4 regions of the Rhodococcus sp. LMD genome follow, and region 1 is predicted to be linked to each of the others. Evidence: predicted binding sites of a transcription regulator. Region 1 holds the regulator's gene; each other region holds the start of a gene.
What was found. The regulator LexA, encoded in region 1, represses DNA repair genes until DNA is damaged. The targets are predictions, from matches to a motif close to CGAACANNTGTTCG.
Positions count from the first base shown of each region.

Region 2: the regulator LexA is predicted to act here: its motif matches at 6,424-6,437, upstream of ACWPQI_RS14035 (SAV_6107 family HEPN domain-containing protein).
Region 3: the regulator LexA is predicted to act here: its motif matches at 1,889-1,902, upstream of ACWPQI_RS09020 (HNH endonuclease signature motif containing protein).
Region 4: the regulator LexA is predicted to act here: its motif matches at 4,333-4,346, upstream of cofD (2-phospho-L-lactate transferase).

Region 1 is NZ_CM148557.1:2,251,218-2,259,116, forward strand. Features, by position in the region: gene ACWPQI_RS10560 (1-phosphofructokinase family hexose kinase) at 1-757, opposite strand, end outside; gene ACWPQI_RS10565 (DeoR/GlpR family DNA-binding transcription regulator) at 754-1,521, opposite strand; gene ptsP (phosphoenolpyruvate--protein phosphotransferase) at 1,660-3,345, shown strand; gene ACWPQI_RS10575 (uracil-xanthine permease family protein) at 3,374-4,723, shown strand; gene ACWPQI_RS10580 (acyl-CoA dehydrogenase family protein) at 4,804-5,946, shown strand; gene lexA (transcriptional repressor LexA) at 6,018-6,731, opposite strand; gene ACWPQI_RS10590 (LysM peptidoglycan-binding domain-containing protein) at 7,009-7,632, shown strand; gene nrdR (transcriptional regulator NrdR) at 7,825-7,899, shown strand, end outside.
Region 2 is NZ_CM148557.1:3,058,806-3,066,704, forward strand. Features, by position in the region: gene ACWPQI_RS14005 (UDP-N-acetylmuramoyl-L-alanyl-D-glutamate--2,6-diaminopimelate ligase) at 1-51, opposite strand, end outside; gene ACWPQI_RS14010 (peptidoglycan D,D-transpeptidase FtsI family protein) at 280-2,127, opposite strand; gene ftsL (cell division protein FtsL) at 2,190-2,822, opposite strand; gene rsmH (16S rRNA (cytosine(1402)-N(4))-methyltransferase RsmH) at 2,960-3,976, opposite strand; gene mraZ (division/cell wall cluster transcriptional repressor MraZ) at 4,228-4,659, opposite strand; gene ACWPQI_RS14030 (DUF3040 domain-containing protein) at 5,129-5,545, opposite strand; gene ACWPQI_RS14035 (SAV_6107 family HEPN domain-containing protein) at 5,764-6,198, opposite strand; gene ACWPQI_RS14040 (GNAT family N-acetyltransferase) at 6,500-7,099, shown strand; gene ACWPQI_RS14045 (phytoene desaturase family protein) at 7,110-7,899, shown strand, end outside.
Region 3 is NZ_CM148557.1:1,915,733-1,923,631, forward strand. Features, by position in the region: gene rdgB (RdgB/HAM1 family non-canonical purine NTP pyrophosphatase) at 1-247, shown strand, start outside; gene ACWPQI_RS09005 (DUF3817 domain-containing protein) at 389-775, opposite strand; gene ACWPQI_RS09010 (hypothetical protein) at 772-1,191, opposite strand; tRNA gene ACWPQI_RS09015 (tRNA-Leu) at 1,263-1,344, opposite strand; gene ACWPQI_RS09020 (HNH endonuclease signature motif containing protein) at 1,392-1,874, opposite strand; gene ACWPQI_RS09025 (fatty acid synthase subunit beta domain-containing protein) at 2,283-7,899, shown strand, end outside.
Region 4 is NZ_CM148557.1:3,422,928-3,430,826, reverse strand. Features, by position in the region: gene manB (mannose-1-phosphate guanylyltransferase) at 1-429, shown strand, start outside; gene ACWPQI_RS15810 (SGNH/GDSL hydrolase family protein) at 445-1,200, shown strand; gene ACWPQI_RS15805 (NUDIX hydrolase) at 1,197-1,760, opposite strand; gene ACWPQI_RS15800 (coenzyme F420-0:L-glutamate ligase) at 1,762-3,144, opposite strand; gene cofD (2-phospho-L-lactate transferase) at 3,141-4,130, opposite strand; gene ACWPQI_RS15790 (WhiB family transcriptional regulator) at 4,530-4,793, shown strand; gene ACWPQI_RS15785 (metallopeptidase family protein) at 4,798-5,292, opposite strand; gene ACWPQI_RS15780 (DUF3499 domain-containing protein) at 5,380-5,775, shown strand; gene ACWPQI_RS15775 (phosphomannomutase/phosphoglucomutase) at 5,848-7,215, shown strand; gene ACWPQI_RS15770 (hypothetical protein) at 7,298-7,899, shown strand, end outside.

The DNA.
Region 1 (7,899 bases):
CGTGCCACGCACCCTCGTCGGTGACCAGGACCGCGCCCGCCGCGCCGAGTGTGGCCAGTACCGCCCCGACGCCACGTTCGACCAGTCGTCGTCCTGCCGCGACGACGGGTTCGGTGTCGCCGGCGGCCGCCGCCGATTCCAGGGTGGTGGCGTCCGCGCCGGTGAGCTGTGCGAGCTCGTCCGAGTTCGGCTTGAGCAGATCGGGTGCGGCGTCCGGGAACCCGGCCGCGAGCGCCAGCAGGGGCGACTCGGAGGTGTCCACGGCGATTCGGCAGGCGGACCCGTCAACGGCGGCGCGGACGGCGCGGACGAGGTCGGCGTACCAGTCGGTCGGCACACCGGGTGGCAAGGATCCGGACATCACCAGCCAGTGGGCGGCGGCGGCGGCGTCCACGACGGTCCGGCGCAGCGACTCCAGGGTGCCTTGCGTGTACGCCGGCCCGGGTTCGTTGAACTTGGTGGTGGTGCCGTCGGGCTCGGCGACGGTGATGTTGCTGCGGGCGGGACCCCCGGTCGGCACGGCGCGGTAGCCGATGCCGTGGTCGTCGAGCGCGGTGAGCAGCGGGTCGCCGGTGTTCCCCGGCAGGACCGCCAGGACCGGGCGTCCGGCCGCGCGGAGCACCCGGGCGACGTTGACGCCCTTGCCGCCCGGGTCCACGCGGGTGGCGGCGGCGCGGTGCACGGCGCCGCGGACGAGGGGGCCCGTCAGCGCCACCGTCCGGTCCAGGCTCGGATTGGCGGTCAGCGTGACGATCATGCCGTCACCACCTCGATTCCGTTGTCGGTGAGTTCTTTGCAGTCGGTGTCGTCGAGCTCGGTGTCGGTGACGAGAACGTCCACGGCGTCGACGGGGGCGAAGCTGATGAGGTGCTGCCGGCCGATCTTGGAGGAGTCGGCGAGGACCACGACCCGGTCGGCGCAGCGCACCATCGCGCGTTTGACGGCGGCCTCGTCCGGGTCGGGAGTGGACAGGCCGTGGCCGACACTGAGTGCATTCGTGCCGATGAAGGCGACGTCGACGTGCAGCGCGCGGAGGAACCGCAGCGCATCCTCGCCGACCGTGGCCTGCGTGATCCCGCGGACCCGGCCGCCGAGCATGTGCAGACGCACCGATCCGAGTCCGGCGAGCCGCGCGGCGATGGGAACCGAGTTCGTGACCACCTCGAGGTCCACGTCGGCGGGCAGGGCCGCCACCAGGCGGCCGGTGGTGGTGCCGGCGTCGAACACCACGCTGCCGCCGGCGGCGGGGAGATACCGGGCCGCCGCGGCTGCGATCCGGTCCTTCTGCGCGGCGTGGGTGTGTTCGCGCTCGTTCAGTGCGGGTTCGGTGACGGTGAGTGCAGCGGTGGGGATGGCGCCGCCGTGCACACGGCGCACATGTCCCAGCCGTTCGAGCAGGGCCAGATCCCGGCGGACGGTCTCGGTGGTGACGCGGAAGCGGGTGGCCAGGTCGGCGACGGACATCCGTCCCCGCCGGCCGATCAACTCGGCGATCGCCTGCTGCCGTTCCTCTGCGTACACGCCGGGCTCCTTGCCGCTGAATGTTGTTTCATGTTGTTTTACGCCCGTATGTGTTGACATGTCAATGGTTCGGAGTAATCTCGATCACAGAATTACCCCGGAGGCTCATCCCGACACACCGGGCGGCGAGGAGGAGACATGGAGAAGGCGATCCCCGCAGCGGCGGAGATCTCGATCGTGCGGGGCACGCCGGTCGTGCCCGGGGTTGCCTACGGGCCCGTCGTACGCCCCGCCCCGCGGCCACAGATCCCCACCACGTTCGAGCGCATCCCGGACACCGCACGCGACGCCGAGGCCGAGCGTTTCCGGGCCGCCGCCGGCGCGGTCGCGGAGCGGCTGCGCAGTCGCGCCGGGCGAGCCTCGGGCGCCGCCGCCGAGGTTCTGCTCGCCAACGCCCAGCTCGCCGAGGACCGCGGGTGGCTCGGCGCCGTCGCCGCGAAGATCCGCAGCGGATCCGGCGCGATCGAGGCCGCAGTCGGCGCCACCGACCAGTTCGCGGACATGTTCACCAAGCTCGGCGGGCTGATGGCCGAGCGCGTCACCGATCTTCTCGACATCCGCGACCGGGTGATCGCCGAACTCGCCGGCCATCCCGAACCCGGCCTCGACCTGCCCGACGAGCCGTCCATCCTGCTCGCGGAGGACCTCGCCCCCGCCGACACCGCCGGCCTCGACCCGAGCCGGGTGATCGGACTCGCCACCACCCTCGGCGGGCCCACCAGTCACACCGCGATCATCGCCCGCCAGCTCGGCATCCCCTGCGTGGTCGCGGCGGCCGACCTCGACACCGTCCCGGCCGGCGTCCGCGTCCTGCTCGACGGCGCGGCCGGTGAGCTCCGCCTCGATCCCGACCCCGAAGAGGCGGCCGCTGCGGTCGCCGCGGCCCGCAGCGAGCAGGCGCGCATCGCGTCGTGGGCCGGCCCGGGCGCCACCGAGGACGGGCATCGCGTCGAGATCCTCGCCAACGTTCAGGACGGCGCCGGTGCCCGCGCGGCCCGCGCGACCCCCGCAGAGGGAGTCGGCCTGTTCCGGACCGAGCTGTGCTTCCTGGACCGGGAAACCGAACCCACCGTCGAGGAGCAGGCGGAGATCTACGCCGAGGTGTTCAGCGCCTTCGCCGGCCGCAAGGTCGTCCTGCGGACCCTCGACGCGGGCTCCGACAAGCCCCTGCGCTTCGTCGACCATCCCGACGAGCACAACCCGGCACTCGGGTTGCGCGGCATCCGGATTGCGAACGCCACCGAGGGACTGCTCGACCGGCAGCTCGACGCCGTCGCCGCCGCGGCCGCGCGCACGGGCACCGAGCCCTGGGTGATGGCACCGATGATCGCGACCGTCGCCGAGACCGCACACTTCGCCGCTGCCGTCCGCGCCCGCGGGCTCGTGCCCGGCGTGATGGTGGAGGTGCCGGCCGCCGCGCTGCTCGCCGAACGTCTCCTCGAACACGTCGACTTCCTGTCGATCGGCACCAACGACCTCGCGCAGTACACGATGGCCGCGGACCGCATGTCGCCCCACCTCGCATCCCTCACCGATCCGTGGCAGCCGGCTGTGCTGGCCCTGGTCGCCCGCACCGCCGCCGCCGGACGCGCCGCCGGCAAGCGAGTCGGGGTGTGCGGGGAGGCGGCCGCCGACCCGTTGCTCGGCTGTGTCCTGGCCGGCATGGGGGTCACCTCGCTGTCGTGTGCGGCCGCGGCCGTCGCCGGTGTCGGGTCCCGACTCGCCGCGGTGACCCTCGACCGCTGCCGCGAGGCCGCGGACGAGGTGCTCCGCGCCGTCGACCCCGGGGAAGCCCGCGACGCGGCGGCCCGCGTACTCGCCTGACGGACGCGATCGCCGCCGGGAGCAGCCGATGCGACCGGACCGGGGCGGGCGCCTACCATTCCCCGTTGTGAAGGAACAACTGAGGACACGGACGGCCGGGTTGGGCTGGACCCTGCACGGCGACGGGCGTCGCGTTGCCGACGGCGAGGTCGTCGCCCCGGACGAACGACTGTCCTGGCCCCGCACCGTGGGCATCGGCATGCAGCACGTCGTCGCCATGTTCGGCGCGACGCTGCTCGTGCCGACGATCACCGGCTTCCCGGTCACCACGACGCTGCTCTTCTCCGGCGTCGGCACCGCCCTGTTTCTGCTGATCACCCGCGGCCGGGTACCGAGCTACCTCGGCTCGTCGTTCGCGTTCATCGCACCGCTGACGGCCTCGGCCGCGGAGGGCCCCGCCGCCCAGCTCGGCGGCATCGTCGCCGTGGGCCTCGCCCTCGTCCTCGTCGGACTCGTCGTCAGGGCGCTGGGATCCCGCGTCGTCGACGCACTGATGCCCCCCGTGGTGACCGGCGCGATCGTCGCGCTCATCGGGTTGAATCTCGCGCCGGTCGCGGTCGGGTCCTTCGAAGCCCAGCCGCTCGTCGCGGCGATCACGCTGACCGCCATCCTGCTCGTCACCGTGTTGGGCCCCGGACTCGTCGGCCGTCTCGGCATTCTCGTCGGCGTCGTCGTCGGCTGGGTATTCGCCGCCGTCACCGGCGGACTCGCCGAGGAACGCGTCACGGCCCTGCGTGACGCCGCATGGTTCGGCCTGCCCGAACTGCGCGCCCCGGCGTTCGAGCTCTCCGTGGTGCTGCTGGCGCTGCCCGTCGTGGTGGTTCTCGTCGCCGAGAACGTCGGCCACGTCAAGGCCGTGGCGGCGATGACCGGCCGCAACCTCGACGACGTCGCGGGCGACGCGCTGCTCGCCGACGGCCTGGCCACGACGCTCGCCGGGGTCGGCGGCGGCTCGGGCACCACCACCTACGCGGAGAACATCGGCGTGATGGCCGCGACGCGGGTGTACTCGACCGCGGCGTACTGGGTGGCTGCCGCGACCGCCGTGGTCCTCGCCTTCTCGCCGAAGTTCGGGGCCCTCGTCTTCACCGTCCCCGACGGGGTGCTCGGCGGCGCCACCCTGGTCCTGTACGGCCTGATCGGCATTCTCGGCGTGCGGATCTGGATGGAGGCGAAGGTCGACTTCACCGATCCGGTCAACCTCATGGTGGCCGCCGCCGCGCTGGTGGCCGGGATCGGCGACCTCACCCTCACCGTGGGCTCCGTCGAGCTCGGCGGCATCGCGTGGGGTTCGATCGGCATCCTGATCGCCTACCCGCTCCTGCGCCGCGCGGCGGACCTGCGCCGTCGAGCGCCCGGCGTGTCCGGTCACAAATAACGCTCGTTCCTGTCAGCGTCAGACGGGCCTTCCGATGTCTACCGTGAGCGTGACGTACGTCATCGGATACAGGAGCGCACATGGAACGCACCCTCTTCGAGCCCGAGCACGAACTCTTCCGGGAGTCGTACCGGAAGTTCCTCGAGCAGGAGGTGGCTCCCTTCCACGAGCAGTGGGAGCAGGACAAGATCGTCGACCGCGAGGTCTGGAAGAAGGCCGGCGCGCAGGGTTTCCTGGGCATGGCCGTGCCCGAGGAGTACGGCGGCGGCGGTGTCGAGGACTTCCGCTACAACACGATCGTCACCGAGGAAACCACCCGCGGAGGGTTCAGCGGCATCGGTTTCATGCTGCACAACGACGTCGTGGCCCCATACCTGCTGAAGCTGGCGAACGAGGAGCAGAAGCAGCGCTGGCTGCCGGGATTCTGTTCCGGCGAGATCATCACTGCGATCGCGATGACCGAGCCCGGTACGGGCAGCGACCTGCAGGGCATCAAGACCCGCGCGGTGCGCGACGGCGACGAGTGGATCCTCAACGGTTCCAAGACCTTCATCACCAACGGCATCAACGCGGACCTGGTGATCGTCGTCGCCTGCACCGACCCGGAGAAGGGCGCGCAGGGCTTCTCGCTCCTCGTCGTCGAGCGCGGGATGGCGGGCTTCGAGCGGGGCCGCAACCTCGACAAGATCGGCCTCGCGGCGCAGGACACCGCCGAACTGCACTTCACCGACGTGCGGGTGCCTGCCGCCAACCTCCTCGGTGAGGAGGGCATGGGCTTCATCTACCTGATGCAGAACCTGCCGCAGGAACGTCTGTCGATCGCGGTGGTGGCGGCGGCGGCGATGGAAGCCGTGCTCGAGGACACGATGCAGTACTGCCGGGACCGCAAGGCATTCGGCAAGTCGATCGGCAGCTTCCAGAACACCCGTTTCGAGCTGGCCGAGCTGGCCACCGAGACCACCCTTGCACGCGTGTTCGTGGACAAGTGCATCGAGCAGCTCAATGCCGGCACCCTGAGCGTGCAGGAGGCGGCGATGGCCAAGTTCTGGACCACCGACAAGCAGGTCGAGCTGATCGATCGGTGCCTGCAGCTGCACGGCGGATACGGCTACATGCGTGAATACCCGGTCGCGAAGGCGTATCTCGACGCCCGCGTGCAGAAGATCTACGGCGGGACGAACGAAATCATGAAGGACATCATCGGCCGCGGCCTGAATCTCTGACCCCACCGGGACATGCACGGCGGCGCCGCGAATCGCGGCGCCGCCGTGCGCGTTCTGCGGAAGGGGCGAGGTCAGATCTTGCGGATCACGGTCACGACCTTGCCGAGAATTACCGCGTCGTTGCCCGGGATCGGTTCGAACATCGGGTTGTGCGGCATCAGCCACACGTCGTTGTGTACGCGCTTGAACGTCTTCACGGTCGCTTCACCGTCGAGCATCGCGGCGACGATGTCCCCGTTGTCCGCGACGTTCTGCTGGCGCACCACGACCCAGTCGCCGTCGCAGATGGCCGCGTCGACCATCGACTCGCCGACCACCTTGAGCAGGAACAGCGAACCCTGACCCACCAGTTCTCTCGGGAGCGGGAACACGTCCTCGACGGACTCCTCCGCCAGGATCGGCCCGCCCGCGGCGATCCTGCCCAGCACGGGGACCATGGCAGCCGCCGTGGCCGACTCGGCGGCGACATCGACCCCGTCCACCGGCTGCGCCTGCGGCGCCGGCGGCTGCGAATCCTCGAGCCCGCGCACGTCCACCGCGCGGGGACGGTTCGGATCGCGCCGGAGGAAACCCTTGCGCTCGAGGGTGCGCAACTGGTGCGCCACCGACGAGGTGGAGTTGAGGCCCACTGCGTCGCCGATCTCGCGGATGCTCGGAGGGTAGCCGCGCTGGGTGACCGATTCGCGGATCACCTCGAGGACGCGGCGCTGGCGTTCCGTGAGGCCGACGGCCGGATCCGCGGTGGTCGTCCGGCTCCGCCCCGCCGGGGGATGGCCGTCCGTCATGTCGTGACCTCCGTGCGTCGTGTGTCGGATGTGCTGGATGTGATGGATCGAATCTAGCTCTCCGCGGCCCGGTTATCAAACATCTGTTCGACGTTTTCCGCCCGTTGTGCTGACTTTGTCGGAGCGACGTGGTACACATCGAACATACGTTCCTTCGAACAGGTGATCGAACGGCCGTCGATCGAGCGATGACCGAAGTTCCGCTGCGGGTCCTGCTCCCGCGGACGAGCGACACGTCGCGGGCACCGTCCCGCGGGCGAGTGACACGGAGGCCTCGATGAGGACATCAGCAGTGCGCCGAACCGAACGGAACCACCGGCAGTTCGACGACACCGGGCCGCACGACACCGGGCCGCACGACACCGGGCCGCACGACACCGGGCCGCACGACACCGGGCAGCACGACACCGGGCCGCAGGACACCGGGCCGCAGGACACCGGGCCGCAGGACACCGAGGACCGGGTACGCCGGGCAGGGACGACGCATCTCGTGCGGCGCCCCCACGAGGCGCCCGCCCGCCGGCTTCCCGTCCGTCCGGACGGGGGGATCGTGGACTACCGGCGCGCTCCGGTCCGGGTCTCACGCGTCCCGCACCGGCCGGCCGAGGTCGCACACACCCGCCCGGGCACGATACTGGCGACGGCGCTGCTGACCGCGCTCGTGACTGCGGGACTGCTCGGCATCGCGCACCTGCGCACCAGTCAGGTCGCGGCCGGCGCCGCACGCACCGACGTCACCGTCGTGCAGGCGGGCGAATCGCTCGGCGACGTCGCGGCCCGGGTGGCTCCGGGTCTGTCCCGGTCCGAGGCGATCGAGCGGATCCTCGACCTCAATGCCATGCCGGACGGTCGCCTCCGCACCGGCCAGACCCTGCTCGTTCCGGCCTCCGCGCCGCGGTGAACAGGCATGGGCGGGCAGGCACCGGGTTCGGCCGACGACCCGGGTATGCAGGTATTGTCGACTCTTGTCAGTGACACCACCTCGTGTGGTCGCGCCGAGAGCGATTCGCCTGCCGGTGGGTCCGGTCTCGGGAGGACGGCATCGGTTCGACGCCGACGTCGCGGCCAGCACGGCTACGACGAAGGAATCGACATGTACTGCCCGTATTGCCGGCACCCCGATTCCCGCGTCGTCGATTCCCGTGAAGCCGACGAGGGGGCCGCGATC
Region 2 (7,899 bases), 810 kb from region 1:
GGTGCCGACGGTCGCGTCCACGGCGGCAGCAAGGTCGCGGAGTGGCGTCACCGGTGGATGCTCGGGTCTCAGGCCGCCTCCCGGCGGGGACGGGTCCGGACTCGACGGCACAGGCACCAGGCTCCTCTCGCTCCGCGGCAGTGTCTCTGCCGTTCTTCGTACTCCCGCGGCCGCCATGTGCCCGGGCTCGACCGCGGTGTCACGGTACCGACGTGTCAGGTTACCGACGGGTGGCGGCGGCGCCGACAGGTGCTCGGCGATCGACCGCACCCGCGCGGCTCAGTCCACCTGCAGGATCAGTTTGCTGCCCGGGTCGGCCGACAGCGGCACGCCCTCGCGCTGCAGCAACCACGAGGCGATCGTGTGGAACAGCGGTGCGGCGGACTGGCCGCCACTGCCGTCGGCGCTGCGGGTGGGCGCATCGAGCATGATGCCGATCACGTAGCGGGGACGGTCGGCGGGCGCGATCCCGGCGAAGGTGATCCAGTAGTTCGAGTTCGAGTAGCACTTGCAGGCCGGGTCGACCTGCTGGGCGGTGCCGGTCTTGCCCGAGACCTGGTAGCCCTCGATCGCGGCCGGGGTACCGGTGCCGCGCTGATTGCCGGTGTCGTCCTGCACCACGGCCCGGAACATGTCGCGCACCGTGGCAGCGGTCTGCGGGCTGACCACCCGCACCGGCTCCGGCCGGGGTGTTTCGGTGCGGGTGCCGTCCGGGGCCACGACGGCGCGGACGACGCGCGGCGGGATCCGCTCGCCGTCGTTGGCGACGGCCTGGTAGATCCCGGCCATCTGCAGCAGCGTCATGGACAGACCCTGCCCGATCGGCAGGTTGGCGAACGTGCCACCGGACCACTGCTCGCGACTGGGCACGCTGCCGGCGGACTCGCCGGGCAGGCCCACGTCGGTGCGCTGCCCGAGGCCGAACAGGTCGAGCATCTGCGCGAACCGGTCCTCACCGACCCGTTCGGCGAGCATCAGAGTCCCGACGTTGGAGGATTTTCCGAACACACCGGTCGTGGTGTAGGGCACGACGCCGTGGTCCCATGCGTCCTTGACGGTGACGCCGGCCATCCGGATCGTGCCGGGCACCTGCAGCACCTCGTCCGGGGTGGTGAGCCCGTCCTCGATCGCGGCGGCGGCGGTGACGATCTTGTTCACCGATCCCGGTTCGAAGGGGGTGCTGACGGCGGGGTTGCCGAGTTCGGCGTCCTTCGGGTTGTTGCCGACCCCGATCGAGGGGTCGAACGTACCGTCGTTGGCCATGGCGACGACCTCGCCGGTCCGGGCGTCGAGCACGACGGCGGAGGCGTTCTTCGCCCCGGACAGGTCCTTGGCCCGCTGAACCTGCTGCTGCACGTAGTACTGGATGTCGGAATCGATGGTCAGCTCCACCGCGGAGCCGTCGACGGCGGGCTGCTGATCGCGCCAGCTGCCGGGGATCACCGCGCCGTCGGAGCCCCGATCGTACGTCGACGAACCATCGGTGCCGGCGAGCACGGAGTCCATGGCGTCCTCGAGGCCGAGGAGGCCGTGCCCGTCCCAGCCGGTCGCACCGACGAGATTGGCGGCGAGCGCACCGCCGGGATACAGCCGGATGTCCTGACGCTCGAGACCCACCCGGTCGTATTCGTCGACGATCGCGGTGGCAACCGCCGGATCGACGCCTCGCGCCAGATAGACGAACGTCTCGTCGCTGCGCAGCTTGTCGAGGATCTCGTCCTCGGGAGCGGCCGCGCCCAGCGCCTCGTGGATCGCGGCGGCGACGCCTTCCAGATACGCGTCGGTCTCGGGCTGGGTCGGGTCCTCGGCCCGCGCCTCGTCGAGTTCCCGCCGCACCCGCACGGGCTGGAACGTCAGCGCCTTCGCCTCCATCGTGTAGGCCAGCGGATTGCCGTTCCGGTCGGCGATGGTGCCGCGGGTGGCGGGCTCGACGAGCCGCGTCGTGCGCTGGCTGGCCGATTCGGCGGTCAACTGCGGAGCCTGGACGACCTGCACCCACAGCAGTTGTGCGGCCGCGACCCCGAGCGCCAGGAACATCACCGCGCGGCCGTACCGGTAGCGGAACCGGAACCCGGTGGTGTCGGCCCCGCCGGAGACCCGGCGGGAGCGGGCCCGCCGGACGGGCATCGGCCGGCGGGAGGGGGCGGGGCGGCCGCGGACCGGCCGGGAAGACGGTGGGGTCCCTCGCCTCACCGGCGCCCGTCCTCGGCTTGCGTCGCAGGGGTCACGGGCACCAATTGTTCCGGCTGACCGGGTGCGGCCCCGGCATTGCCGGGCGACGGCGTGGCGGACTCGGGTGCCGGGGCAGACTCGGCGGACGGCGGAGTGAGCGGGGATGTCGTCGCGGTGGGAGCCTCACCGCCGGCAGCACCGGAGGGCGCGGCGGACCGATCGGCGCCGGCCGACGGGGTCACCGGTCGCGGGTTCTCGCTGCCCGCGCTGCCCGCGAGGGGTGGAAGCTGCGCCCGGTTCCGGTCATCGGGGGACGGCGGGTTCAGCGGCGCGGCCGGAGCCCCCTCGGCGGGTGCGGGCGTTCCCACCACCCGTACCCCGCCGTCGTCCCCGACGACGAGCCGGGCGACCTCACCGGTGGGGATCATTCCGAGCTTCGCGGCCTGCATCGCCAGCACCGGCGCCGAGTTGCCGGCCTGGACGTCGCGCTGCAGGACGGCGCGCTCCTGGACGAGGCGCTGGTTGTAGTCGCGCGCGGCGCTGAGCTGGTAGGAGTCCTCCGCGGCGCGCGTGGTCAACAGGAGGGTCACGGCCATGCCGATCCCGAGGAGAGCGATGATGGTGGCCACGAACGGAATTCGCGCCGCCACACGACCGCTGCGGCGGGCCCGGGCGGGGGTCGTCGACTCCGCGGCCAGATGCGCCGTACGCCGACTGCGCCGCTGATAGGCGCGCTGGGCGGCCGTCGAACGCGCCGGACGGCGGGCAGGTGCTGCCACCTGTACGGTCATCGGTACCTCCTGGCGATTCGTTCCGCGGCACGCAGGCGCACCGGCGCCGAACGCGGGTTTGCCTCGATCTCCTGCTCCGTCGCCCGTTCCGCGCCGCGGGTAAGCACCCGCAGCTCGGGCTCGGTACCCGGAAGTTCCACCGGGAGGCCCTCGGGGCTCTTCGACTTCGTCAGCGGCGTGAGGATCTGCTTGACCACACGATCCTCGAGGGACTGGTACGACATGAACACCACCCGTCCCCCGACGGCGAGCGCATCCAGGGCGTCCGGGATCGCGGCCCGCAGCGAGTCGAGTTCGCCGTTGACCTCGACGCGCAGCGCCTGGAACGTGCGCTTGGCGGGATGCCCGCCGGTTCGGCGGGACGCGGCCGGGATGGTCCGGTAGAGCAACTCCACCAGCTCCCCGCTCGTGCGCAGCGGCGCCTTCGCCCGCTGGCGCACGATCTCCGAGGCGATCTTCCCGGCGAACCGCTCCTCCCCGTAGGTGCTGAGGATGCGGGCGAGGTCGCCGTGGCTGTAGGTGTTGAGGACGTCGGCCGCGGTCATCCCCGTGGTGGGGTCCATGCGCATGTCCAGCGGGGCGTCGCGGGAGTAGGCGAAGCCCCGCTCGGTCTCGTCGAGCTGCATCGAGGACACGCCGAGGTCGAACAGGATCGCATGGACGGATCCGACCCGATCCAGTCCGCAGGAGGCGAGGGCGTCGGCGATGCCGTCGTAACGGGTGTGCACGAACTTCGTGCGGTCGGCGTACGGTGCGAGCCGCCGGCGGGCGACGGCGAGGGCGTCGGGGTCGCGATCGAGTCCGATCAGGTGCGCCCCCGGGTAGGTGCGCAGGAAGTGCTCGGAGTGTCCGCCGAGACCGAGGGTGGCGTCCACGTAGATCGCGCCCGCACCGGCGGCTTCGAGGGCGGGGCCGAGCAACTCGTCGGCGCGGTCGAGCAGAACGGGGACATGACCGAAGCTCTCCGGACTCGCGGCCTCCGGAATCGCCGCCGCGTCCTGCCCCTCCGCCATTCTTCCTCCGGTTGTCCTGCTCGGTTCGTGGGCGATCGGATCGTGGCTTCGGTGGGGGTCGCGGCTGGGTCCGGAGACGACCGCGGCGAATGCATCGAGGTCTCTGTCCGAACTGGAAACCTGGCGTTGGGGAAGTACGTCAGGGTTCCGTTTCACGAACCTGGCACTGGGGAAGTGTGTCAGGGTCGCTGTCGGGCAGAGGCCTCGCGGCACTCGCCGCGGTGGCACTACGGTCGTTGCTGCGGTTCCGGTCACAGAATGTCGTGCAGGGCCTCGTCTCTCGCTTCGGAAAATTCTTCCTCGTGCTCGGCGAGGTACTGCTCCCACGCCGCCGCGTCCCAGATCTCCAGATGTTTGACGGCACCGATCACGACGCAGTCCTTCGTGAGTCCCGCGTACTTGCGGTGGGCCGCGGACAGGGTGATCCGGCCCTGCGCATCGGGACGTTGCTCGTCGGTTCCCGCCGCCAGGCTCCGAAGGAACGCGCGGGCCTGCGGATTACTCCGCGAAGCCGCGGCGGCACGCTCGGCCAGGGCGGCGAACTCGTCGCGCGGGAAGACGGAAAGGCTGTGGTCCTGACCCTTCGTGATCATCAGCCCTCCCGCCAGTTCGTCTCGGTACTTCGCGGGCAGCGTGAGCCGCCCCTTGTCGTCCAGCTTGGGCGTGTGGGTACCGAGGAACACTCGACACCCCCCGCCACGCCCCGGCCGGACCCTGTCCTTCGCTCGACGGAGGAACCCCTCCGCCGCGACCCACACTACCCCACTTTCCCCCACGTTCAACCGCTTACGCGCCCACGCGCGGCGCCGTTTTCCGACCGTCCGCAGTTCACGGCGGGTGGGGCGGAGTGGGTGACGACGACGAGGCCGGTGCCGCCGCGCCGCGGGAGACTCGGGCCCGCCGCGAGACGACGGACTCGGGCCCGGGAGAACACCCTGGTCGCCTCGGCCTCGACGGCCGCTCACCGGAGCCGGGTGCCGCAGTGGGGCGCGGTGGGGCACGGCGGCGAGGGGGCGGTGGGGAGAGGTGGGGGACGACGGTCGGGTGCGGTGGGGGCGGCGGGCCGCCCGCCGCCGCGCCGGGAGAAGCCGAACGGCGCGCCCCGGTTACCGGGACGCGCCGTTCATGGGAACTCGCGTGAAGTACTGCGCGCTACTCCTGCTCGAAACGCCGACGGAAGCGGTCCTCCATCCTCTTGCTGAACCCTCCGCCGGACTTGCGGCCGCCGCGGGATCTACCTTCCGCGGGACCGCGACCTGATCCGCGGGGACCGTCGCCGACGCCTGGACCGCGCTTGCCTCCGAGGAGGAGCAGGACCCCCGCGCCGAACATGACGATGAATCCGACGAGACTGATGATCGGGAACCCGCCCGGCTTCACCGGGAGGGCGACGCCCGCGATCAGCAACGCCAAACCCAGTGCGAACAACGCGCCGGCCTGGAGCCGACGCCGACTGGACGCCATCCCCATCCGGCTTCCCCGGACGGTAGAGGCGAACTTGGGATCCTCAGCATAGAGCGCGCTCTCGATCTGTTCGAGCATGCGCTGCTCGTGCTCGGAGAGTGGCACGGTACCTCCCCCGGCACTAAACGGTGGCCGCCGGATCTGCGGTCCAGATCGACGGGGGGCCGACTTTGACGGCCGCCTGGCTCAATAATACGAGTACATCCCGGCGGGGACCACCAACTGCGGATTCGAGTTCGATCACGGTTCCGAAGGACCTGCATACGAGAGGCCGACGGACCCGGCCCGGGCCGTCGAACGACCCGGGCTGCGTCGCGCATCGATCATGCGCTGCGGCGGCCGGCTCCGGAGCCGGGTTCTGCGCCCCCCGAGCGGTCGTCGGCGCCGGTCAGGTAGTCCTCGACCTCGTGGAGGAAACGGCCCACCTCGTCGTAGAAGCGGCTCGCCTCGTCGGCAGGTACGGAGCGGGTGACCCCCGCCTCGATCGCCGCGCGCGTGTCGGAACGATCGGCGAAGAAGTCGGCCCAGACCGCGAATCCCGGCTCCGCGCGCGCCATGAGCACCCACGCGTTGCGAGTGCGGGGCCGACGCGCCGGCCGGTGGACCGCCCGCAGTTCGGCCCCCGCGAGTACGGCCCCGGCCCCGCGCAGCGCGGCGAGATACGCCAGATGGAACCGCTCGGACGGCTCCGGGGTGCCGGCGGCGGCCGACAGCAACTCGTCCGCGCGGTCGAGCAGGGTTGCCGCGCGCGAGGACACCGGGCGGGCGGCGCAGTCCGGACGGCCGACGGCCCGCGGACCGGTAGCACCCGACGGGGTGGCAGCCGACGGTGTGGCAGCCGACGGTGTGGCAGCGGACTGTGTGGTTCGTGCCGCGGTCATCATTCCGAACACCTCCCTGCACCCCGCCGGGCACCGGCCGGGTCACGGCCCCGACGATCCGGTGATGTTCGCTTCCCTCGAACATCACCGGATCCCCGGTATCGAACATCCGTTCGACGTATTCAATATAGCTGCACCTACCGACACGCAGTCAAGGGAAGGCGGTCCAGTCCCCGTCATGAGTACGGATGCGACCCCGCGGGGCGCGGCACCGATCGTCGTCGATCTCTCCGCCGCCGAGTTCCGCGCGCGACTGCCCGAGGTGCTGCCCATCTACGTGGCCGCCATGCGATACCCGCGCGGCACCGAGTACCACCGCGCGCCCATGTGGTCCGAACACTCCGCCCGCCCGGGATGGAAGGCCGTCGCGGCGGCTCTGCCGGAGGAGCCGTCGACGCTCGTCGCGATCGCCTACGGCTATTGCGGGTCACCACACCAGTGGTGGAACCAGCAGGTGCGGACCGGGATGCGCCACGCCGGCTACCCCCCGGAGACGATCGACGCCGTCCTCGGCGACTACTTCGAACTGACCGAGCTGCACGTGCGGCCGGACGCCCAGGGTCACCGTATCGGCGAGGCGCTCCTGCGCCGGCTGCTGAGCGACCGTCCCGAGCGCACGGTGCTGCTGTCGACTCCCGAGGCACCCGGCGAGGACAACAGGGCCTGGCGGTTGTACCGGCGATTCGGGTTCCGCGACGTCGTCCGCCACTTCCGGTTCACCGGGGACGCCCGTCCCTTCGCCGTCCTGGGCCGGGACCTTCCGCTCGAAGGTCCGTAGCGTGGACAGGGTGATCGACGCGGTCGTAGTGGGTTCCGGGCACAACGCCCTGGTGAGCGCGTGCTACCTCGCCCGCGCGGGCCGGTCCGTGGAGGTGCTCGAGCGGGACACCGTACTCGGCGGCGCCGTGTCGACTGTGGAACGCTTCCCGGGGCACGCGGTCGACCGCGGTTCGTCGGCGCACGTCATGATCCGGCACACCGGCATCGTCGAGGAACTCGATCTGCCCGCGCACGGCCTGCACTATGTCGACTGCGACCCGTGGGCGTTCGCTCCCGCCCCGGCGGGCAGCGACCGCCCGGGGATCGTCTTCCATCGCGATCTCGACCGCACGTGCCGATCCGTCGAGGCCGCGTGCGGTCCACGCGAGGCCGACGCCTACCGCCGCTTCGTGACGGTGTGGGGTCCGCGCAGCGCCCGCGTGATGCGCTCGTTCTCGGCGCCGCCGACCGGCCGGCACCTGCTCTCGTCCTTCTGGGGTCTCGACACCGGCAGCGGCGGTAGCGACCTCTCCCGCCAGTTCCTCGGCACCGGCGACGCCCTCCTCGACGAGTACTTCGACGACGAACCGCTCAAAGCCGCCCTCGCCTGGTTCGGCGCCCAGTCCGGGCCCCCGATGTCCGAGCCCGGCACCGCACCCATGGTCGGCGTCGCGGCGTTGATGCACACCCTGCCGCCCGGCCGGGCGATCGGCGGGAGCGGCGCGCTGACGCAGGCCCTGGCCGCCCGTCTCGGGTCCGACGGTGGCGTCGTCGCGCTCGGCGACGCCGTCACCGAGATCCGCCGCGCCGGGGACGGCT
Region 3 (7,899 bases), 340 kb from region 1:
CGCCTGCGCCCTCGCCGTCCCCGGTGACGACGGCGAGATCGCGGTGCACGTCGTGCGCGGGGAGTGGCGCGGCGCCATCGTCCACAGCCCCCGAGGCGCCAACGGGTTCGGCTACGACCCGGTGTTCCGGCCGGAAGGCGAGGACCGCACCGCAGCCGAACTCAGCGCCGAGGAGAAGGACGCGTCGTCGCACCGCGGGCGGGCGCTGGCACAGCTCGTGCCGGACCTCGCCGCGCTCGCGCGCTAGACCGCCGCACCGAGCCGAGGATTCGAGCGCTGGGGATTCGAAGGCTGGGATTCGAGGGCTGGGGATTCGAGCGGAGAAACGGAATCCGCCCACGCCGTGGCGTGGGCGGATTCCGGTCGATCGCGTGGATGTGGGCCGGCGTCAGACGCCGAAATCGGCCTTGACCTGTTTCGTGCGCTGGTGCTCGACGAAGAACGACAGGAACGGGATCGTCCCGGCGAGGAGGGTGCCGATCGTGCGGCCCGCCGGCCAGCGCACCTTGATCGCCAGGTCGAGCGTGAGCACGAGATACACCGCGTAGACCCAGCCGTGGACCACGGCGATCCAGCCGGGAACGTTCTCGACCTTCAGGATGTACTTCGCGACCATCTCGCCGGTGAGCACGAGCAGCCACACGCCGGTGATCCACGCGAGCGCGCGATACCGGGTCAGAGCCGAGGCGATCTTCTTCCGGTCGGCTTCCGGGCGGGACTGCGGCGTGGTCGAACCGCTCGTCTGGTCGGGTGCCTGCTCGGGGGTCGTGCTCACTGAGCGCTCCTATCGGACCTGCGCGCCAGCTGCGCGAGGTAATCGTTGTACTCCAGCATCTGCCGGGCCTCCGGGTCGTCCGGATCGACGTCCGCGTTCGGATCGAACTGCGCGCGGGGCCGCTGGGGGAGGAGATCCTCGGGAATCTCGGTGGGTTCCTTCGGTTCCGACGCGCGCGGCGCCCCCGTGGCCTGACTCTCGGCGTCCTCGGTCTCGAGCTTCACGAACCGGCGATAGGCGTACACGCAGAAGAAGGCGAACGCGGGCCACTGCAGTGCGTAGCCGAGGTTCTGGAACGTGCCGCCCACGGCCTCGAACCGGGTCCACTGCCAGAAGCCGAGACCGAGGCAGCCGGCCGCGGCGACCGTCACCAGTACGACGAGGGCAAGGCGACGCGGCGGGCGGTTCTCGGACACGCCCTCAAAAGTACCCGAGCGGCCCCCCGACCTGCCAAGAGCGGTCGGGGGCCGTGGGAGAGGTCACGTAGTGCGCGAGGGGGGACTTGAACCCCCACGTCCGAAGACACGGCGTCCTAAGCGCCGCGCGTCTGCCTGTTCCGCCACTCGCGCGTACCAGCGTCACTTTACGCGATCACATCGGTGCTTCTTCGCTCGACCTATAGGGCTCCGAAGCGCTTTCTCCCTGCCCACGTCGGCGTTTGACTGTGGCAGTTGGGGCACAGGAATCGGATGTTCTCCGGACGGGAGTCGTTCGGATTCCCGTCGATGTGATCGACATGGAGCGTGATCGGAAAATCGCACCATTGATCCCCGAGGCCGCACCTCTCGCACTTGTACGCGCGGCCGGACTCGACGAGGGCGCGGCGGAGCAGAGGCGGTTTCTGTCGGGGAGCGCCGGTCGGTTTGCGGACGAGAACCTCCTTCCATTCGAGACGGTTCAGCGCACGCCCACCCCTGGTGTGCGCCGATCCAGTGAAGTGTGACGTGTCGATGCCCAGCTTCTTGATCCGCCGGCTCAGGTGGTGGTGCGAACCCCCGCTCGGAACGAGACCGAGGTAGCGCATGACCCCCGCCACGCTCGTCGAGCTTCGGACCGCTTCCTCGAGAATTTCCAATGTGTACTTCGTCGACCGCCCCATCATCCCCCCCGTATCGAATGTGTGTTCGATTCGAAGACTGTATCCGGCGGTTCTGACAAAACGCGGAAAACGCTCTCATGCACGCGTTTCGCGGCCCGTCAAGATGGTAACGATTGTGTAACGATAAACGTGAGGGATTCCTCAGGTTGATGGACGTCCTCGTAGCCGCGCAGCCTGCGCCGACTCTCCCTACCGGTGAGTCACTTCTCCGACCTGCTGTGAGTGATCTCACGCGCCCTTCCGTACCCGGTAACCCGCACGGAACAAAACATGAGGAACCCCTCATGATTTTGTGTCACTCTTGGGTAGCCCGAACGAGCAGATCAGAGCCATCAGAACGCCAACGGCGGCGCGGGCGGCCAACGAGAGAACCACGCCCTCGAGGTGTTCAGGAGAGGAACTACACGCGTGACGATCGACGAGACCACACCAGCCGACAACGGACGGAACTCGAAGGCATCACGACGCACCGGCGACCGGGGGATCGGCCCCGCCTCCCGAAAGGGCGCGCTGGTCGACAAGCTCCTCGCCGGGGAGTCGTACGCCCTCGCCTTCGGCGGCCAGGGTGCCCCGTGGCTCAGCTCCCTCGAGGAACTCAGCCGCGACAACGGACTCGAGCCGGTCCTGACCGAACTGGTCAACGAGGCCGACGCGCTGCTCGCGCCCGTCGCACACGACCTCGTCGTGGTGCGCCCGAGCGGCTTCGACCCCATCGCTTGGATGCTCGAGCAGGAAGTCGCCGACGAGGACGAGACGCCCGTCGCCGGTCCCTCCGAGACCACACTGACCTCTGCCGCGGTGTCGCTGCCCGGCGTGTTCCTGACCCAGGTGGCCGCGCTGCGCGCGCTGGCGAACCAGGGCCTCGACGTGACCGCGCAGGCCCCGGCCGCCGTGATCGGCCACTCCCAGGGCGTGCTCGCCGTCGCGGCCACCGAGGCCGCCGGCGCCAAGGACGGGCAGATCCTCGCGATCGCCCAGCTCATCGGTTCCGCTGCCACCCTCGTCGGCCGTCGCCGCGGCATCATCTCCGGCGCCGAGCGCTTCCCGATGCTCGCCGTCGCCAACGTCGACCCCGAGCGCCTGCGCGCCGTCGTCGCCGAGGTCTTCGCCGACCAGGATCCGCAGCGGTCCGCCGTCGTCGCCATCCGCAACGCCCGTCGCCGCGTCGTGCTGTCCGGTCCGCCGGCCGCACTGGCGCGCGTGCAGCAGCGCTGCGAGGAGATCGCCGCCGCGGAGACCCGCGAGCGGGAGGCGAAGAAGCGCGGCGGTGCTGTGTTCGCCCCGACCTTCGAGCCGGTCTCGGCCGAGATCGGTTTCCACCACCCCGCGCTGGCCGACGCTGTCGAGCAGGTCGCCGACTGGGCGTCGCGCTGCGGCCTGGACGCCGACCTCGCCCGTTCGCTGGCGCAGGAAGTGCTCGTCGACCCTGTCGACTGGGTCGCCCTCGTCGACGACGCCGTCGCGGCCGGTGCCTCGTGGATCCTGGATCTGGGTCCCGGTGAGCTGCTGACGCGGATGACCAGCTCGGGCCTGCGGGGCCAGGGTGTGGGCATCATCGCCGCCGCGACCCGCGGCGGTCAGCGCAACCTGCTGACCCCGGGCGCGGAGCCCGAGGTGCCGCAGCCGTGGTCCGCATTCGCGCCGAAGCCGGTCACCCTGCCCGACGGCCGTCAGGCTGTCGAGACGGCGTTCACGCGCCTGACCGGCCGTTCGCCGATCCTGCTGGCCGGCATGACGCCGACCACCGTCGATCCGAAGATCGTCGCCGCCGCGGCCAACGCCGGCCACTGGGCCGAGCTCGCCGGTGGCGGTCAGGTCACCGAGCAGATCTTCGCCGACCACGTCGAGGAGCTGAAGGGGCTGCTCGAGCCGGGCCGCGCCGTGCAGTTCAACTCGATGTTCCTCGACCCGTACCTGTGGAAGCTGCACGTGGGCGGCAAGCGGCTCGTGCCGCGGGCCCGCGCCGCGGGCGCACCGTTCGACGGTGTGGTCGTCACCGCCGGCATCCCCGAACTCGAGGAAGCCGTCTCGATCATCGAGGAGCTGACCGAGGCCGGCATCAGCTACGTCGCGTTCAAGCCGGGCACCGTCGCGCAGATCCGCTCGGTGATCCGCATCGCGAACGAGGTGCCGAACTACCCGGTCATCGTCCACATCGAGGGCGGCCGCGCCGGTGGCCACCACTCGTGGGAGGACCTCGACGACCTGCTGCTCGCCACCTACGCCGAGCTGCGCACCCGGTCCAACCTGGTGCTGTGCGTCGGCGGTGGCATCGGTACCCCCGAGCGGGCTGCCGACTACCTGACCGGCCGCTGGTCCACCGCCCACGGCTTCCCGGCGATGCCGCTCGACGGCATCCTGGTCGGCACCGCGGCGATGGCGACCCTCGAGGCGACCACGTCGCCCGAGGTCAAGCGGATGCTCGTCGAGACCCCCGGCACTCCGGACTGGGTCGGCGCCGGCACCGCCTCCGGCGGCATGGCCTCCGGCCGGAGCCAGCTGGGCGCGGACATCCACGAGATCGACAACGCGGCGTCCCGCACGGGCCGCCTGCTCGACGAGGTCGCGGGCGATGCCGAGGCCGTGGCCGCACGCCGCGACGAGATCATCGCCGCGCTGGACGTCACCGCGAAGCCGTACTTCGGCGACGTCGCGGAGATGACCTACGGGCAGTGGCTCACCCGCTACCTCGAGCTCGCCGTCGGCTCGCAGGAGGTGGCCGACGCGGCCGAGAACCCGTGGATCGACGTCACCTGGCGTGAGCGTTTCCGCGAGATGCTGCAGCGCGCCGAGTCCCGGCTGCACCCGGCCGATCGTGGCCCGATCCCGACGCTGTTCGCCGACGATGCGGCCCTCGACCGGCCGTACGCGGCGCTGGCGGCGCTGACCGGGCAGTTCCCGGATGCCGAGTCGGTGGTCCTGCACCCGGCCGACGTTCCGTTCTTCGTCGCGCTGTGCCGCACCCCGGGCAAGCCGGTGAACTTCGTGCCGGTGGTCGACCAGGACGTGCGTCGCTGGTGGCGGTCCGATTCCCTGTGGCAGGCCCACGATCCGCGCTACAGCGCCGATCAGGTCTGCATCATCCCGGGCACCGTCGCCGTCGCGGGCATCACCCGCGCCGACGAGCCCGTCGGTGAGCTGCTCGACCGGTTCGAGAAGGCCACCGTCGACGAGTTGGTCGCGGCCGGTGTCGAGCCGGTGCAGATCGCGGCTCGCCGTCACCAGGACCTTGCGTCCGGTCTGCTCGACGCCGTGCTGTCGGCTCCGGATGTGAACTGGGCCGGCCGGCAGACTGTGAACCCGGTGCACCGCCTCGGCGACCTGGACGAGTGGTCCGTCGAGTCCGACACCGCCGCCGTGCACGCCGCGACGGGCGCCACCCTGAGCGTCCTCGACGCCGAGCACGTGGGCCTGACGGTGCCGCTCGCGGGGGACAAGACCGTCGAGATCCGCCTGACCGTGCCGGCCGCCGTGCACACCGGTGGCGCTCCCGTCGTCACCGCGGAGGACGCGTCGGCGTCCATGTCGGCGCTGCTCGGTGTCGCCGCGGGCCAGGAGCTGCCCGCCGTGAAGAAGGGCGCGGCCCGCATCACCCTCGGCTGGCTGCCGGAGAAGATCGCCGACCATGCCGGTGTCACGGGTTCGGGACTGCCGTCGACCCTGACCCCCAGTGCCCACGGTGTCCCCGACGTCCTCGTCGGCGCGTGCTGGCCGGCGGTGTTCGCCGCGCTCGGCGCCGCGCAGACCGACGACAGCCTGTCGGTGATCGAGGGCATGCTGGACCTGGTCCACCTCGACCACGCCGTGGACGTGAAGGACGGTCTGCCGACCGATCCGTCCATCCTGGGTGTCAAGGCCGAGGTGCAGGACGTGGTCGACACCGACCTCGGCCGGGTGGTCGAGGTGCACGTGGAGATCACCGCCGACAACGGCAACGGTTCCGGCGACGCCACGGTCGCGACGCTGATCGAGCGCTTCGCGATCCGTGGCCGCATCGGCAAGGCGGAGCTGGCCGATCCGGTCCGCGCCGGCGGTGCCGTGAGCGAGGACGCGGTGGAGACCCCGCGTCGTCGTCGCCGCGACGCCGTGATCGTCGCCCCGATCGACATGAGCGCCTTCGCGCGTGTCTCGGGCGACCACAACCCGATCCATACCTCGGACAATGCCGCCCTGCTGGCCGGCCTGGGCACCCCGATCGTGCACGGCATGTGGCTCTCGGCCGCCGCCCAGCAGGTCGTCACCGCCCTCGAGGCCGACGCCAAGCTGCCGGCCCGCCGCCTGACGGCGTGGACCGCGCGGTTCCTCGGCATGGTGCGCCCCGGCGCGCAGATCGACGTGCGAGTCGACCGCATCGCGACCGACCGCGGCGCCGAGATCGTCGAGGTGGGCTGCCGCGTGGACGGCGACCTGGTGATGGTCGCCACCGGCCGCACCGCTGCCCCGCGCACGGTGTACGCGTTCCCCGGCCAGGGCATCCAGCGGCCCGGCATGGGCCTGGACGCGCGTGCCCGCAGCAAGGCCGCCCGGGAGATCTGGGATCGCGCCGACAAGCACACCCGCAAGGCCCTGGGCTTCTCCATCCTGGCCGTGGTGCGCGACAACCCGACCGTGCTCAAGGCCCGCGGTGTCACCCACAAGCACCCGGACGGCGTGCTGCACCTGACCCAGTTCACGCAGGTCGCGATGGCGACCCTGGGTGTCGCCCAGATCGCGGAACTGCGTGAGGCCGGCGCCTTCGTCGAGGGCGCGTTCCTGGCCGGTCACTCGGTGGGCGAGTACAACGCCCTCGCCGCGGTGGCCGGGGTGCTGCCGCTCGAGGCGGTGCTCGAGGTGGTGTTCAGCCGTGGCTCGGCGATGCACGCCCTCGTGCCGCGCGACGAGCACGGCCGCTCGAACTACCGCATGGCCGCGATCCGTCCGTCGCAGTTCGGTGTCGCCGATGCCGATCTCGAGGCGTTCGTCGCCGGGGTCGCGGAGGAGACCGGGGAGTTCCTGCAGATCGTCAACCTGAACCTGCGCGGCTCGCAGTACGCGATCGCCGGCACGGTCGCCGGTCTCGAGGTCCTCGAGTCCGTGATCGAGCGCAAGGTCGCCGAGTTCGGTGGCAAGCGGGCGTTCATCCTGGTTCCGGGTATCGACGTGCCGTTCCACTCGACCGTCCTGCGCGGCGGCGTGGACGACTTCCGGGAGCGTCTGCTGAACCTGCTGCCGGAGCAGATCGATCCCGACATCCTCATCGGCCGCTACATCCCGAACCTGGTGCCCAAGCCGTTCGACCTGGGCCGGGAGTTCGTCCAGGAGATCGCCGACCTGGTGCCGTCCGAGCCGCTGGCCGAGGTCCTCGCGGACTTCGACACCTGGGCGGCCGATCGCTCGAAGCTGTGCCGCGTGGTGCTCGCCGAGCTGCTCGCGTGGCAGTTCGCGTCCCCGGTCCGCTGGATCGAGACGCAGGACCTGCTGTTCGCCGACGAGGCCGACGGTGGCCTGGGCGTGGAGCGGTTCGTCGAGGTCGGCCTCGGTGCCGCCCCGACGGTCGCGAACCTGGCGTCGCAGACGCTGAAGCTGCCGGGCCGCTTCGGGCAGCCGGTCGAGGTGCTCAACATCGAGCGTGAGGCCTCGGTCGTGTACTCGACGGACGTCGATCCGGCGCCGGTGGAGGACGACGAGCCGGCCTCGGCCGAGACGTCCGCTGCCGCCCCGGCCGCGGCTGCCGCTCCGGCCGCCGCACCTGCCGCTCCGGCGGGTGGACCGCGTCCGGACGACATCGCGTTCAAGGCCGCCGACGCCACGAAGGTGCTCATCGCCCTGTGGACGAAGCTGCGCCCGGATCAGGTCGGTCCCGCCGACACGATCGAGGCGCTGTGCGACGGGGTGTCCTCGCGGCGTAACCAGCTGCTCGTCGACCTCGGTTCGGAGCTGTCGCTCGGTGCCATCGACGGTGCGGCCGACGCCGACATGGGCGCGCTCGCCGGCACGGTCGATCGCCTGGCCCGCACCTACCGGCCCTTCGGCCCGGTGCTGTCGG
Region 4 (7,899 bases), 1.2 Mb from region 1:
GCCTACTGGCGGGACATGGGCACGCCGGAGGACTTCGTCCGCGGCTCGGCCGACCTGGTGCGCGGCATCGCGCCGTCGCCCGCCCTGGGTGGCCAGCGCGGCGAATCGCTCGTCCATCCCGGTGCCTCCGTCGCGCCCGGCGCCCTGCTGATCGGGGGCACGGTCGTCGGCCGCGGCGCCGAGATCGGCGCCGGCGCACGTCTGGACGGTGCGGTGATCTTCGACGGCGCGCGGGTCGAGGCCGGTGCGGTGATCGAGCGGTCCATCATCGGATTCGGCGTCCGCGTCGGCCCCCGCGCCCTGATCCGCGACGGCGTCATCGGCGACGGCGCCGACATCGGGGCGCGCTGCGAGCTGCTGCGCGGCGCCCGGGTCTGGCCCGGGGTGCAGATTCCCGACGGCGGGATCCGTTTCAGCACCGACGTATAGCGCGGGGGATCTGCGATGAAGTTCGAACGATATGTGGCACTGGGGGATTCGTTCACCGAAGGCGTCGGGGACCCGGATCCGGCCCGGCCCAACGGGTTGCGGGGCTGGGCGGATCTCGTCGCCGAGGAACTCGCCCGCGACAATCCGGAATTCGGATACGCCAATCTCGCCGTGCGCGGACGACTGCTGCGCCCGATCCTCGACCAGCAGCTCGACGTGGCAGTGGCGATGCGGCCCGACCTGGTGACGATCTATGCCGGCGGCAACAACCTCATGCGCCCCAAGCTCGATCTCGACGCGCTGGCCGCCGAGTACGACGAGGCGATCGGCAAGCTCGCCGCGACGGGTGCCCGGGTGCTCGTGTGGACGGCCTACGACGGCAGCTGGGCGCCGGTGTTCCGGATCCTGCGCGGACGCTGGGCCGTCTACAACGAGCTCGTCCGGGAGATCGCCGACCGGCACGGCGCGACGATCGTCGACTTCTGGCGTTTCGCGGAGTACCGCGACCTGCGGATGTGGGATTTCGACCGGCTCCACATGTCGTCGGCCGGCCACCGGAACATGGCGATCCGCGTGCTCGATCTCCTCGGTGCGGCACACACGCTCACTCCGACCGAGTTCGAGGCCGCGCCGGTGGTGTCCGCGGCGAAGCGGGCCGAGGACCGCCGGTGGGCGCGGGAGTTCCTGATTCCCTGGGTCGGGCGGCGTCTGCGCGGCACGTCCTCCGGGGACGGTATCGCGCCGAAACGCCCCACGTTGCAGCCGGTCTAGCCGGCCGCCCGGACGCGTGCGCCGGCGAGGCCGAGCAGGTGCCCGAGGGTGTCGTGCTCGGCCTCGGGCGGTAGCGCATCGACGGGCCACCACCGCAGGTCCGTCGATTCCGTGCTCCGGACGGGTACGGCCCCCGGTGGCGCGACGACGAGGAACCGCAGGTCGAGATGCCGGGTCGGGCGACCGAGCGAGCAGGTGATCGGGTGGGTGTGCGCCGAGAGCAGTTCCGGATCGATGGTCAGATCCTCGATTCCGGACTCCTCGGTCGCCTCCCTCAGCGCCGCGTCGACGACCGTCTCGTCGGATTCCTCGCAGTGCCCGCCGAGCTGGATCCACCGTCCCACCCGGGGATGGAGGGTGAGCAGCACGTGCCGACGGTCGGCATCGAGCACGAGCGACGACGCGGTGACGTGGCCGGGAACGTGCCGGCGCAGACATCCCTCGGGTGCGGCGTCGAGAAACGCCAACATGGTGTGCCGCAGCGACTCCGCGTCCGCCGAATCGGTCCGCCAGGCCCGCAGCCGGTCGACGGCCGAGGCGTGCAGTGTGGACGCGCTCACCTCACAGCTCCAGCAGCAGGTCGCCGGCCGCGGGGGCGACGCGCGGCGTCGCCGGCTCGAGGGGATGTCCGACCGCGATCGCGCCGAGCGGCGACCAGTCCGCGGGCAGGCCGAGTTCACGCCGCACGACGTCCGGGGCGAAGATCGTCGACCCGATCCAGCAGCTGCCGAGCCCGCGGACGGCGAGCGAGACCAGCAGCCCCTGTACGGCGGCGCCGGCGGCGACGGTGAACATCGTGGCCTCGGCGGCGGTACGCCGGGCGTCGGGGTAGCGGTGGGCGCCGTCGGGAACCCAGAACGGGATCACCACCTCGGGCGCGTCGTAGAGGATGGCACCGCGGCCCACCCGTCGGTCGATCGCCGCCGGGGCGAGCCCGTCGCCGGCGAGATCGGCGGCCCAACGCTCGCGCATGCGGTCGAGCAGCCGGCGGCGCACCTGCTCGGTGCGGACCCAGACGAACCGCACCGGGTGGGTGTGGTGCGGCGCCGGAGCGGTGAGGGCCTCGGCGACGGCCTCGCGCAGGTCTTCGGGATCGACCGGTTCCGAGGAGAATTCCCGCACCGACCGGCGCAGCAACAGCGCCTCGCGGCGGCCGGACTCGAGTGCCTCGGCGGTGCCGAGCCAGAACAGGTCGTCCTCGCCGCGGCGGATGAGTTGCTGGGCGGTGGAACCGTTGTCGGGCAGGTCGAGGCCACGGATCACCGCGACCGGAACCCCGCCCAGCTTGCCCTTGACGAGGTCGCCCGCGGCCGCGATCTCGTCGGCGACGGCCACGGAGGTGACGAACAGTTCGTTGCCCTGTCCGTCACGAGATCCCGCGTACTCGTGCAGGACCGGGATGCCGGCCGCCCCGATCGCCGCGTCGGTCTGGCCGACGCGCCAGGCCCGGCCCATCGTGTCGGTGACGACCACCGCGACGCTCACGCCGAGCAGTGTCCGCAGACGCTCGCGCAGTGCCGCGGCGCTCGCATCCGGATCCTCGGGCAGCAGGGCGAGTTCGGAGGCGGCGACGTTCGAGCCGTCGATCCCGGAGGCGGCCTGCACGATCCCGAGCCGGTTCTCGGTGATCAGGGTGCGTCCCTTGCGCGCGAGCACGCGCACCGCCTCCTGGTCGACGAGGCGGCGCCGGAGCGCGTCGCGGGCGTCGGGGTCGGTGGGGGAGTCCACGATGCGGCCCTCGACCTTGGAGAAGATCTTGCTGGTGACGACGAGGACGTCCCCGTCGGCGAGCCAGGGGGCGGCGTCGGCCAGTGCGGCGGCGAGGTCGTCGCCGGGCCGGAACTCGGGCAGGCCCGGCACCGGGCGGATCTCGATCGGCCGCCCGGGGGAGTGGTCGCGCACTCCGGCGGCGGTGCCGACGGCCGTGTCGGAGGGCGTAGTCACAGCGTCACTCCTGCCAGTTCGAGTGCGGCGCGAGCCATTTCGGCTGTCGCGTCGGGATCGGTCATGAGCAGCGGCACGCTGCGCACCTCGACGCCGGGCACGTCGGCGGCGTCGGTGGAGTGGATCAGCCAGCCGTCGAGCAGGCCTGCGCCGCTGCGGGCGCCGTAGTGCCGTCCCACGCCCTGGGCGGTGGTCTCGACGCCGATCACGCCGAGGCACGCGTCGGCCATGCCGCGCAGCGGTTTTCCGTCGATCACCGGCGACAGTCCGACGATCCTCGCGGACGTGGTGCGCAGCGCGCCGCGCAGTCCGGGGATCGCGAGGATCGCGCCGATGCTCACTACCGGGTTGGAGGGGGCGAGGATCACCACGTCCGCCGAGTCGATCGCCTCGAGCACACCCGGTGCGGGGGCGGCCTTCTCGGCGCCGATGTGCGCGAAGCTGTGCGTGGGCACCTGGGCGCGGTGCCGGACCCACCATTCCTCGAAGTGCACGGCGCGTTGCTCGCCGTCGGCCGGATCGGTGATGACGACGTGGGTCTCGCTGCGGTCGTCGGAGACCGGGAGGAGGGCGACGCCGGGTTTCCAGCGGTCGCACAGCGCCTCGGTCACGGCCGAGAGCGGGTACCCGGCGTTCAGCAACTGGGTGCGCAGCAGGTGGGTCGCGATGTCGCGATCGCCGAGGCCGAACCAGTCCGGGGTGGCGCCGTACGCCGCCAGCTCCTCCTTCGCGTGCCAGGTCTCGTCGGCCCGGCCCCATCCGCGTTCGGCGTCGATCCCGCCGCCGAGGGTGTACATGCACGTGTCCAGGTCGGGGCAGATCCGCAGCCCGTGCATCCAGACGTCGTCGCCGATGTTGACGATCGCGGTCACCCGGTGCGCGGCGTCGGGGTCGAGGTCGCGGCCGGGTTCGATGCCGAGGAGCCGGCGCACGCCGGTGAGAAAACGCGCACCTCCGACGCCGCCGACCAATACAGTCACGTTCACAGGGCAAGCGTAGGCGGTGTGCCGCGAGAGCTGCCGGGGTGCCTGCGCGCCCGGGCGGCAGGTGCGCAGCGGCGCGGAGGAGAACCCCGGATGGTAAGGCAGCGGCACCGCTCGGCTTGACCGCGACACGCCCCACGTGTCTAATCACATAAGTGTCATTCCCAGTGAACCGGAGCCGAGATCGGTTGGGGTGAACTGTATTCGAACGCATGTTCGATCGGAATGGCGCGGAGTGGGCCGGTTTCGACGAGAGTTGCAGCGCTGCAGGTGAGGAGGCGAACGATGGCCGACGAGCGCGAATGGTTCGAGAGCTCTCGGATCGACACTGCAGGCATCGGCACGGCAGGCGAGGACGTCCGGGACATCGACGGCATCGGGGGGGACGCGTCCGCGCGGCCCGTGCTCAGTCTGATCGATGGTTTCGGCGACCCGTCCGACGGTGTCGACGAACAGTGGCAGGAACGCGCGTTGTGCGCGCAGACGGATCCCGAGGCGTTCTTCCCCGAGAAGGGGGGATCGACCCGGGAGGCGAAGCGGATCTGCTTGGGGTGCGAGGTCCGGGACGAATGTCTCGAATACGCGCTGGCCAACGACGAACGCTTCGGCATCTGGGGCGGTCTGTCGGAGCGCGAGCGGCGACGCCTCAAGCGCGGCATCGTCTGAGGCGTCAGTCCTCGTCGAAGCCACCGAGTTCGGGGTCGACGACCTCGGGCTCGACGCCGAGGTACGTCGCGACCTGGTGTACGAGGACGTCGTGCACCAGGTCGGTGAGATCCTCGGGATCCTTCGCCCGCAGTTCGAGCGGGCGGCGGAAGAGCACGATCCGGGCCCGCGTCGCCGCGCCACGCCGGTCGATCCCCGCCGGGACGAGCCGCGACAACGGCACCGGGCCGTCCGCGACCACCTCCGACGGCCAGGTCACCGAGTCCGGGTCGAGGGCGCGGATCTTGGGCACCTCGTCGACGGCGATGTCGAGTTTGGTCAGCCGGTCGTGCCACTGCGCGTCGATCGGGGCGAAGGCCCCCAGCACGAGCAGATCGAACTTCTCCGCGCGCGAGCGCCACGCCGGCACCTCGTGCGGGAACAGCGGGCCGCGCACACCACGGCCGCGACGCGCGACCGAGCGGGACGTCACGGGTCTGGGACGGCGCGATCGGGGCATGCCTGGACAGTACGACACGCAAATCCGTACCCGGTTCTCCGGTGTGTCCGGATAGTCCCGGAGCGCACGGCGCGCTACTCTCCGACTGTGAGATCACTGCGTCGATGCTGCCGGCCTGGGTGCAAGAACCCTGCTGTTGCGACGCTGACCTACGTGTACTCGGACTCCACCGCAGTCGTCGGGCCCCTGGCGACGGTCGCCGAGCCCCACTCGTGGGATCTGTGCGAATCGCACGGCTCGCGGATCACCGCACCGAAGGGGTGGGAACTGGTCCGGTACGAAGGTGCCTTCACCGCCGGTACCCCGGACGAGGACGACCTGACCGCCCTGGCCGAGGCGGTACGCGAAGCCGGGCTCGGCGAGCGGGGCCGCACCGACTCCGACGACACCGATTCCGGTGTCCCCCCGGCGCTGGCCGCACCCCCTACCGCCCGCACCGGCCGGCGTGGTCATCTGCGCGTGTTGCCCGATCCCACGTCCTGATCGTCGCGCACTAGGCTGACCGTGCCCCGCCGCGGAGGCGGCGGCGCCAGTCGACGATCAGGAGCAGCAACAGTGGCGAGAACTGCCGAGTCCGTGTCCGCCGTGGTCAAGGCGTACGACGTGCGTGGCCTGGTGGGAGAACAGCTCGACGCCGGATTCGTCCGGGACGTCGGAGCCTCCTTCGCCCGCCTGATGCGTGACGGCGGCGCCACCCGCATCGTGATCGGGCACGACATGCGCGCCTCGTCCCCGGAGCTGTCCCAGGCCTTCGCCGCCGGCGTCACCGCCCAGGGGCTCGACGTCGTCCACATCGGCCTGGCCTCCACCGACCAGCTGTACTTCGCGTCCGGGATCCTCGAGGCTCCGGGCGCCATGTTCACCGCGAGCCACAACCCGGCGCGCTACAACGGCATCAAGCTGTGCCGGGCCGGGGCCAAGCCGGTCGGACAGGAGACCGGGCTCGCCACCATCGCGGCCGAACTCGTCGCCGGCGTCCCGGACTTCGACGGAGCCCCCGGCGCCGTCACCGAGCGGGACGTGCTGGCCGACTACGCCGCGTTCGTCCGCTCCCTGGTGGACCTGTCCGCGATGCGCCCGCTGAAGGTCGCCGTCGACGCCGGCAACGGCATGGGCGGGCACACGGTGCCCGCGGTGTTCGGCGCGCTCCCGATCGACCTCGTGCCGCTGTACTTCGAACTCGACGGAACCTTCCCCAACCACGAGGCCAATCCGCTCGATCCCGCCAACCTGGTGGACCTGCAGAAGCTGGTGCGCGACTCGGGGGCCGACCTCGGCCTCGCGTTCGACGGTGACGCCGACCGCTGCTTCGTCGTCGACGAGCGTGGTGAGCCGGTCACGCCGTCGGCGGTCACCGCGCTGGTGGCCTCGCGCGAACTCGCGAAGGAACCCGGATCGACGATCATCCACAATCTCATCACGTCCCGCGCGGTGCCGGAGCTGGTCACCGAGCTCGGGGGCAAGCCCGTCCGCACCCGCGTCGGGCACTCGTTCATCAAGCAGCAGATGGCCGAGACGGGGGCCGTGTTCGGCGGCGAGCACTCGGCGCACTACTACTTCCGCGACTTCTGGGGCGCGGACTCGGGCATGCTCGCGGCCCTGCACGTGCTCGCCGCGCTCGGCGGCCAGGACCGGCCCCTGTCCGAGCTGATGCGCGAATACGACCGGTACGCCGCGTCCGGGGAGATCAACTCCACCGTCGACGACGCCACGGAGCGCACCGCCGCCGTGCTCGAGGCCTTCGGCGACCGTGCCGAAGCCGTCGACCGGCTCGACGGCGTGACCGTCGATCTCACCGACGGTGCCTGGTTCAACCTGCGGGCCTCCAACACCGAGCCCCTGCTGCGGCTCAACGTCGAGGCCCGCACGGCCGAGCAGGTCGACGCGCTGGTGAGGGAAATCCTGGCCATCGTGCGCGCGTGACGGAATTATCCGTGGCGGGGATAATCGAGATCCCGGGGCGCGGTCCCGGGTCGGTGCGAGTCGGAAGGACGGTGGCGCAGCCATGACGGCTCCCTCTTCGATCCTCGACTTGGACGACACCGGTGCCCTGATCGACGCCGACGTCGACGGGATCCTGCGATTCGCCGCGCTCGGCGGGGCACAGATCCGCGCCACCGCCGCGGCCGTCGACGAGCAGATCCTCGATCGCCTGCACGGCCTGCACCCGCGCAGCGTGGTGCTCGTGTGCGGCGACGCGCGCGCGGCCCGCGCGGGCGAGCTGGTCGTCGCGATGCTCGCGGCGCGCTCGGCCGTGCCGCTGGTCACGGCCCCCGTCACCCCGCCCTGGGTCGGCCCGCTCGACGTCGTCGTCGTGGCCGGTGACGACGCCGGCGACCCCCAGCTCGTCGAATCGGTCGCCGCGGCCCTGCGGCGCGGCGCCGAGGTGGTCGTCGACGCCCCGGACGAGGGACCGATCCGGGCGGCGGCGGCGGGCCGGGCGATGCTGCTGCCGCCGCGGATCCGGGTGCCGGTGGCGTACTCGCTCCTACGGCACCTGGCGGTGTTCCTCGCGGTGGTGGCGGCGATGGAGGCCACCCGCACGGCAGGCGCGGTTCCCCCGCTGGCCGATCTCGCCGACTCGGCCGACGGCGAAGCCGGCCGCGA